One region of the Nonomuraea fastidiosa genome, then DNA from elsewhere that is predicted to be linked to it. Evidence: riboswitches for the same ligand, from Rfam matches in the RefSeq annotation. Region 1 holds a riboswitch; the other holds the start of a gene.
The links. A riboswitch is a leader RNA that binds a small molecule or an ion and turns the genes downstream of it on or off. The one in region 1 is predicted to bind glycine.
Positions count from the first base shown of each region.

Region 2: linked by a shared signal. The riboswitch ahead of gcvP (aminomethyl-transferring glycine dehydrogenase) and the one ahead of gcvT (glycine cleavage system aminomethyltransferase GcvT) in region 1 are both predicted to bind glycine.

Region 1 is NZ_CP170570.1:4,705,486-4,709,645, forward strand. It holds gene ACFMQL_RS21945 (L-serine ammonia-lyase) at 1-1,069, opposite strand, end outside; gene gcvH (glycine cleavage system protein GcvH) at 1,127-1,516, opposite strand; gene gcvT (glycine cleavage system aminomethyltransferase GcvT) at 1,513-2,598, opposite strand; glycine riboswitch at 2,729-2,826, opposite strand; gene ACFMQL_RS21960 (gamma-glutamyl-gamma-aminobutyrate hydrolase family protein) at 2,892-3,584, opposite strand; gene ACFMQL_RS21965 (3-oxoacyl-ACP reductase) at 3,614-4,160, opposite strand, start outside.
Region 2 is NZ_CP170570.1:6,829,762-6,833,921, reverse strand. It holds gene gcvP (aminomethyl-transferring glycine dehydrogenase) at 1-1,629, opposite strand, end outside; glycine riboswitch at 1,809-1,905, opposite strand; gene ACFMQL_RS31245 (MerR family transcriptional regulator) at 2,101-2,721, opposite strand; gene ACFMQL_RS31240 (bifunctional nuclease family protein) at 2,869-3,339, opposite strand; gene ACFMQL_RS31235 (MerR family transcriptional regulator) at 3,471-4,097, opposite strand; gene ACFMQL_RS31230 (FHA domain-containing protein) at 4,121-4,160, opposite strand, start outside.

The DNA.
Region 1 (4,160 bases):
CGGCGGCGGCCATCGAGCAGGCCGAGCCGACCTCGCCCTGGCAGCCCACCTCGGCGCCGGAGATCGAGGCGTTCTGCTTGAACAGCACCCCGATCGCGCCCGCCGTCAGCAGGAAACGGATGACGCCGTCGTCGTCGGCGTGGGGGACGAAGCGGGTGTAGTAGGTGAGCACGGCCGGGATGATGCCGGCGGCGCCGTTGGTGGGGGCAGTGACGATCCTGCCGCCGGCCGCGTTCTCCTCGTTGACGGCCAGCGCGAACAGCGTCACCCAGTCCATCGCCTGCAACGGGTCCTTCTCCGGCGGCTCTGACTGCAGGCGGCGGTGGAGCTGGTTGGCCCGGCGCTTGACCTTCAGCCCGCCGGGCAGCACGCCCTCCTTGGAGATGCCGCGCGCGACGCACTCCGACATGACCCGCCAGAGGTTCATCAGGCCGCTTCTGATCTCGTCCTCGGTGCGGCCGAACGCCTTCTCGTTCTCCAGCATCAGCGCGGAGATCGACAGGCCGGTGGCCGAGCAGTGCTTGAGCAGCTCCTCGGCGGTGCTGAACGGGTACGGCAGCACGGTGTCGTCCGGCTTGATGCGGTCGGCGCCGGTGGCCTGCTCGTCCACCACGAAGCCGCCGCCGACGGAGAAGTAGACCTTCTCCCGCAGCCGCTCGCCCGACTCCGACCAGGCGGTGAAGCGCATGCCGTTGGGGTGCTCGGGCAGCGTGATCTTGCGTTCGAAGACGAGGTGCTCGCCGACGACGAAGGGGATCTCGCGGACGCCGAAGAGCGTGACGGTGCCCGACTCGCGCATGGCGGCGATGCGGGCGTCCACGGTGTCCACGTCGACCAGCTCGGGCTTGTCGCCCGACAGGCCGAGCAGGACGGCCTTGTCGCTGCCGTGGCCCTTGCCGGTCAGGCCCAGCGAGCCGTACAGGATGACCTCCACGCGGGCCACCTGGTCGAGCAGGCCGTCCTGGTGCAGGCCGCGGGCGAACTTGTGCGCGGCGGCCATCGGGCCGCCGGTGTGCGAGCTCGACGGGCCGATGCCGATCTTGAACAGGTCGAAGACGCTGATCGCCATTGATGTGCGCCTTTCATGAAGGGCCGGGGCCCGGCCGCGCGGGCCCCGGCGGGTGGGTCAGGAGTCGCCCGCGGTGAGCGCGGCGTACTCCTCAGGCGAGAGCAGGTCCTCGGGGTCGCCCTCCACGCGGACCTTGAACATCCAGCCCTCGCCGTACGGGTCGCTGTTGACCAGGCTCGGGTCGTCCACGACCGCCTGGTTCACCTCGACGATCTCGCCGCCGACCGGCGTGTAGACCTCGTTCACGGATTTGGTCGACTCCACCTCGCCGACGGAGTCACCCGGCTCGACGTTGCTGCCGACCTCCGGGAGCTGCACATAGACGACGTCACCAAGGGATTCGGCGGCGAAGTCCGTGATGCCGACGGTCACGGTGACGCTGTCCTCGACGCCGCGCACCCACTCGTGCTCCTTGGTGTAGCTCAGGTCGTCAGGGATGTTGCTCACTTGTTCCTCCTGTAAAAGGGCAGCTCGACCAGGTCCACAGGTTCATGGCTGCCCCGGATGTCCACAGCCAGGCCAGAATCGGCGCCGCTGTCCACGTAGGCCATCGCGATGGGCTTGCCCAGAGTCTGGGAAGGCGCACCGCTGGTGACCTCGCCGACGACCGCGCCGTCTCGGGTCACCGGGTAACCGTGGCGCGGCACCCGGCGGCCCCGCGCGACCAGGCCGACGAGCCTGCGCCTGGGCTGGTCGTCCTTGACCGCCTCCAGCGCGGACCGGCCGACGAAGTCACCGGGCTTGTCGAATTTCACCACCCTGCCGAGCCCCGCGTCGAACGGGGTCAGCTCCGCGGTCAGCTCGTTGCCGTACAGCGGCATGCCGGCCTCCAGGCGGAGAGTGTCACGGGCGGACAGGCCCGCCGGCTTGAGCCCGTGCGGCTCGCCCGCGGCCGTGAGCGCGTGCCAGAGCGGGACGGCGTCCGCGTTGTGGATGAACAGCTCGAAGCCGTCCTCGCCGGTGTAGCCGGTGCGGGCGATGAGGGCCTTGCGGCCGTCCACGGTGCCGGGCAGGCCGGCGTAGTACTTGAGCCCGTCCAGGTCGGCGTCGGTGAGCGTGGCCAGGATCTCCTGCGAGCGCGGGCCCTGGACGGCGATCAGCGCGTACTGGTCGGAGCGGTCCTCGACGACCGCGTCGTACGCCTTGGCACGCCCGGTCAGCTCGGCGGCGACCTTCTCGTAGTTGGAGGCGTTGGCGACGACCATGAACTCCTCGTCGCCGAGGCGGTAGACGATGAGGTCGTCGAGCACCCCGCCGCGCTCGTTGACGATCATGGTGTAGCGGGCCCGGCCGACGGCCAGCGCCGACAGGTGGCCGACGAGCGCGTAGTCGAGGGCCTCGGCGGCCTGCGGGCCGGTGACGAAGATCTCGCCCATGTGCGACAGGTCGAACAGCCCGGCCGCCTCGCGGACGGCGCGGTGCTCGGCGGACTCGCTGCCGTACCGGAGCGGCATGAGCCAGCCGGCGAAGTCGGTCAGGGTGGCGCCGAGGCTCTCGTGAACGTCTCGGAGCGGTGTCGGTCGGGACATTGGTCGCACCTCAGGACAGGAGTGGATGCCAGCATCCTCCCCCTCTGTCATCGGTGCCTGAGAGCTTCGCCCGACTTTTGCCGGACTTTCACCTTCGGCGAGGCCCCGAGGGCCTGCTTTCCAGAGACACCGTAGCCGTGCGGTCCTTTGCCTTGAGAGGTTCGCGGGGAGGGCTTGCTCCTTCAGGGGCCCTGACCGGCTGTCAGGGCACTCTCCCGCACGGTTTCATCGGTGATGCCCGCCAGCCTAGTGGTGTTATGGGGGTCTTGTCGCGTTCGCCGTCCGGCGAGGGTTCAGCAGGCCGCCACCAGCGCCTCGAAGAGCTTCGGGTCGGCCGCCACCTCCGGGTGCCACTGCACGGCCATCGTGAGGGCGTCCCGGTCCAGCTCCACCGCCTCGATCGTGCCGTCCGCCGCCGTCGCGGTGACCGCCAGGCCGGGCGCGAGACGGTCCACGGCCTGGTGGTGGTAGTGGGGGACCGGCAGCGGCTCCGCACCCAGGGCCTTGGCCAGCCGCGAGCCGGGCACGGGCGTGACCGGCAGGTCGCCGAAACGGCCGGGACCCGGGCAGTGGCCGGTGTGGCCCACGACGTCCGGAAGGTGCTGGTGCAGGCTGCCGCCGAGCAGCACGTTCAGCACCTGGAGACCCCGGCAGATGCCCAGGTAGGGCAGGCCGGCGTCGAGCGCGGCGCGCAGCAGCGCGAACTCGGCCGCGTCGCGGAACTCCCGCACGTAGCCGGTGCGCTCGTGCGGCGTCGCGGCGTACCTGGCCGGGTCGATGTCGCCGCCGCCCGCCAGGATGAGCCCGTCGAGCCGGTCCACGAGCGCGGCGGGCTCACCGGCCGGCGGCAGCACGACCGGCTGCCCGCCCGCCGCCGCCACCTTCTCCACGTACGCATGCGGCAGCAGCGCGGCGGGCGTGTCCCGCCACACCGTGAACGTGGCCTGCTCGACGTAACAGGTGATGCCGATGACCGGACGCCGCATGGCGTGTCCCCTTAGACCCGCGCCCCCTCTTACAGCGGTGTGACGTACGCGCCGGAGATGCCGCCGTCCACCAGGAATTCGCTGGCCGTGATGAACGACGCGTCGTCGCTGGCCAGGAACGCCACCGCCGCCGCGATCTCCGACGCCTCGGCGAAGCGGCCGATCGGCACGTGCACCAGCCGCCGCTGCGCCCGCTCCGGGTCCTTGGCGAACAGCTCCTGCAGCAGCGGCGTGTTCACCGGGCCGGGGCACAGCGCGTTCACCCTGATGCCCTCCCTGGCGAACTGCACGCCCAGCTCCCGCGACAGCGCCAGCACGCCGCCCTTGGAGGCGGTGTAGGAGATCTGCGAGGTCGCCGACCCCATGACCGCGACGAACGAGGCCGTGTTGATGATCGAGCCCTTGCCCTGCCGCCGCATGTACGGGATGACGTGCTTGCAGCACAGGTAGACGCTGGTCAGGTTCACCTCCTGGACCCGCCGCCAGGCCTCCAGGCCGGTCTCCAGGATCGAGTCGTCGTCGGGCGGCGAGATGCCGGCGTTGTTGAAGGCGATGTCCACGCTGCCGTATGTCTCG
Region 2 (4,160 bases), 2.1 Mb from region 1:
GGCGAGCCAGCTCTCCAGCGTGCCGATCAGCTCGCGGTAGCCCTCGGCCTGCGACTCGGGCGCGAACGGGTGGATGGCGGCGAACTCCGGCCAGGTGATCGGCTCCATCTCGGTGGTCGCGTTCAGCTTCATCGTGCAGGAGCCGAGCGGGATCATCGAGCGGTCGAGCGCGATGTCCTTGTCCTGGAGCTTGCGCAGGTAGCGCAGCATCGCGGTCTCGGAGCGGTGCTGGTGGAAGACCGGGTGGGTCAGGTAGTCGCTCTCGCGCAGCAGCGAGGCGGGCAGCGCGTCGGGGGCCTGCTCGGGCTCGATCGCGTCGCCGGTGACGCCGAACGCGGCGCGTACGGCGGCCAGCTCGGCGGCGCCGGTCTTCTCGTCGCAGGCGACGGAGACGTGGTCGGCGTCCACCTGCCAGAGGTTGATGCCCCGCTCGGCGGCGGCGGCCACGACCTCGGCGGCCCTGCCGGGCACGCGGGCGAGCACGGTGTCGAAGAACTCGCCGTGCACGACCTCGATGCCGGCGCCCTTCAGGCTCTCGGCCAGGGCGCTGGCCTGGCGGTGCACGCGGCGGGCGATGCGGCGCAGGCCCTCGGGGCCGTGGTAGACGGCGTACATGCTCGCGATGACGGCCAGCAGCACCTGGGCGGTGCAGATGTTGCTGGTGGCCTTCTCGCGGCGGATGTGCTGCTCGCGGGTCTGCAGGGCCAGCCGGTAGGCGGGGTCGCCGTCGGCGTCCACGGACACGCCGACCAGGCGGCCGGGGAGCTGGCGCTGCAGCCCGTCGCGTACGGACATGTAGGCCGCGTGCGGACCGCCGAAGCCGAACGGCACGCCGAAGCGCTGGGAGGAGCCGACGGCGATGTCGGCGCCCAGCTCGCCGGGGGCGGCGATCAGCGTGAGCGCCAGCAGGTCGGCGGCGGCCACGACGAGCGCGCCCTTGTCGTGCGCGGCGGCGGCGACGTCGCGGAAGTCGCGCAGCCGGCCGGAGGCGCCCGGGTACTGCACGAGCACGCCGAAGCACTCGGGCAGCTCACCGTCGAGCGAGTGCTCGACGAGCGTGATGCCGAGCGGCTCGGCCCTGGTGGCGAGCACGGCCTTGGTCTGCGGCAGCGCGTCGGCGTCCACCACGAACACGTTGCTCTTGGACTTGCCCGCCCGGCGGGCCAGCGTCATGGCCTCGGCGGCGGCGGTGCCCTCGTCGAGCAGGGACGCGCCGGCGACGGGCAGGCCGGTGAGGTCGGAGACGACCGTCTGGAAGTTCAGCAGCGCCTCAAGGCGGCCCTGCGAGATCTCCGGCTGGTACGGCGTGTAGGCGGTGTACCAGCCCGGGTTCTCCAGCAGGTTGCGGCGGATGACGGCGGGCGTGACGGTGTCGTAGTAGCCCAGGCCGATCATGGAGGTGAGGACCTTGTTGCGGCCGGCCAGAGCGCGCAGCTCGGCGATGGCCTCGGCCTCGCCGATCGCGGCGGGCAGCCGGAGCCGGTCCTTGGCCCTGATCGACTCCGGGACGGCCACGGCCACGAGGTCGGCGACGGACTCGAAGCCCACGGCCTCGAGCATGCGCTGCTGCTCGGACTCGGAGGGGCCGATATGCCTGGACGAGAACGGCGGAGCTGACAGATCGGTCATGGTGTGCCTCCCGAGGCTTTCGGAGACCGGCGCCGGGGCGCGGGCGAGTGCCGGATCTCCCCCTCTGTCAGCGCGGGCCACGCGTTGCGCGGCGCCACGACCTGAGAGCTTCACCCTGACGCAGGGCTTGCACCGTCGGTGAGACACGCCTGGCGGGCGCGCCTGCTTTCCAGAGTCGCCTCGCCCGAGCGGTACCGGTTGCCTGAGAGATTCCGGGGAGGGTTGCTCCTTCGGCGCCCTGGGCACGGTGCCCGGGGACTCTCCCGCACGGGGTCGTCAGCTTTGCTGTCCTAGATTACTACGTTAGGCCGGGATTGCCGTGCACCGCACCACGCGTGAAGGGCGCACTTCACCGCAGGTCCGGCGGTGAGGGCCTGATGGCGTGGTGACGCTGTGCCGCCTCTCCGCTCCCCTGCGTGCCCCGCCCCGGGCGGCGTTCCCCCGGGTGCGAGCGGTACGGAAGTGATCAGGTCAGCCGATGCGGCGGGCGCGCCGCCTGCGGGCCAGTTCGTCAGCGGGGTGGTCGGCCGGGACGGTGTCCTCGACCGCCGCTCGTTCCCCCGGCAGCTCCGCGAGGGATCCCTCGACCTCGCGCCAGACCCGGCCGAGCGCGATGCCGAACACGCCCTGCCCGCCCTGGAGGAGGTCTATCACCTCGTCGGCCGAGGTGCACTCGTAGACGCTGACGCCGTCGCTCATGAGCGTGATCTGGGCGAGGTCGGCGACCCCGCGGTCACGCAGGTGCTGGACGGCCGTACGGATCTGTTGCAGCGACACCCCGGTGTCGAGGAGCCGTTTGACGACCTTGAGCACCAGGATGTCGCGGAAGCTGTAGAGCCGCTGTGAGCCCGAACCGTGCGCGGCCCTGATCGTGGGCTCTACCAGGCCCGTGCGCGCCCAGTAGTCGAGCTGCCTGTAGGTGATGCCGGCGGCGGCGCAGGCCGTGGGCCCGCGGTATCCGATGTCACCCGGCAGCGCCGTCGGCTGCTCGTCGAAGAGCAGTCCCTGCTCTCCGGCACGCTGCCGCGCGCTCTCGCGCCGCACCGGATCTTCCTGGCCGGCCGTCTTTCCCTCGCCGCTGCTGACCGCCACGCGGACCTCCGGCTTTCTCTCATCCCGTGGCCTGATCTGGGGGTTCGTAAAGGGCGGCCACGGGTTTCACTTGCACCGTAGGACCGTGACCATGCTCAGTCAACGATCCGGCTCGGCGCGTCGTGAAGCGTAAATGCACTGAAATACCTACCCCGCCCTGCCGAAGTCTTCAGGAGTGATCGTGTCAAGGAACTCCCTGAACTTCTCCACTTCGTCCTCCTGGTCGTCCGGAATGATCACCCCGGCCTCCTGGACGACCTCTTCGCTGGCGAAGATCCGCGCCCCCGTACGCAGGGCGAGCGCGATCGAGTCGGACGGCCGCGCGCTCACCTCCACGCCGTTGGAGAACACCAGGTCGGCGAAGAAGATGCCGTCGCGCAGGGCGACGATGTTGACCGCTCGCAGGCCCACACCCAGGGCGCTCAGCACGTCTCGGAAGAGATCGTGGGTGAGCGGCCGCGGCGGCGGCTCCTCAGCCTGGGCCAGTGCGATGGCCGTGGCTTCGGTCATGCCGATCCATATAGGAAGGAACCGCTCCCCGTGTGCCTCCTTGAGCAAGACGATCGGCTGATTTGTGGGCATTTCAACTCGAACGCCCACGACCTCCATCTGCAACACGGGCTGCTCCGTATTCCTGACCGGTCACCCGGCACAGCTTGTGAACATCGCTTCTGCTGACTGGTTCCTGCAATTCAACGTAACACCCGGTGGGCCCGGAATGTGCCCTCGCCTCCCAGCTCGCTTCGTCGTCAACGACCCAGGACCGACCGCACCTCCGTGCGCACAAGGGATGCGTGCAGGTCGAGCAGAAGATTCGACAGCTCGCGGGCGACCTCGTCGGCCTCTCCGATGGCTCCAGGGCGGCGCCGCTTGAGTATCGGGGCGACCGTCTGCTCGACCAGCCCGGCCTCGCGCTCGGCCGCCGCCTTGACCGCCCGCAGATGCCGGGCGTGCAGGCCGAAACGGGCCAGGGCGCCGACGGTGCGGGCGATCTTGAGCGCCTCCTCGTCGTAGCGCCTGGCCACCGGGGCCAGCAGGCCGTAGTCCTCCAGCTCGGTGAGCGTCTCGTCGTCGATGCCCGCCCTCTCGAGCAGCTCGGCCCGGCTGAGCTTGACCTCCTGCGCCTGCTGCACCGCGCGCGGCCGGCCGAAGCTCTCGGCCATCTTGTCCTTGATCACGCGCAGCGGCAGGTAGTGGTCGCGCTGCTCGGTCAGGATGAAGCGCAGTTGCTCGACGTGCAGGTGGGTGAACTTGCGGAAGCCGGAGGGGCTGCGCTCGGGCTCGATCAGCCCTTCGCCCTCCAAGAACCTGATCTTGGAGATCGTCACATCGGGGAACTCGCTCCGCAGGAGCGCGAGCACCTCCCCGATGCTCATGTGCGAGCGTGCCGCCTGTGAAGTCATACGCCGGAGCTGCCCCGCATCAGGAAGAGAAGGCGA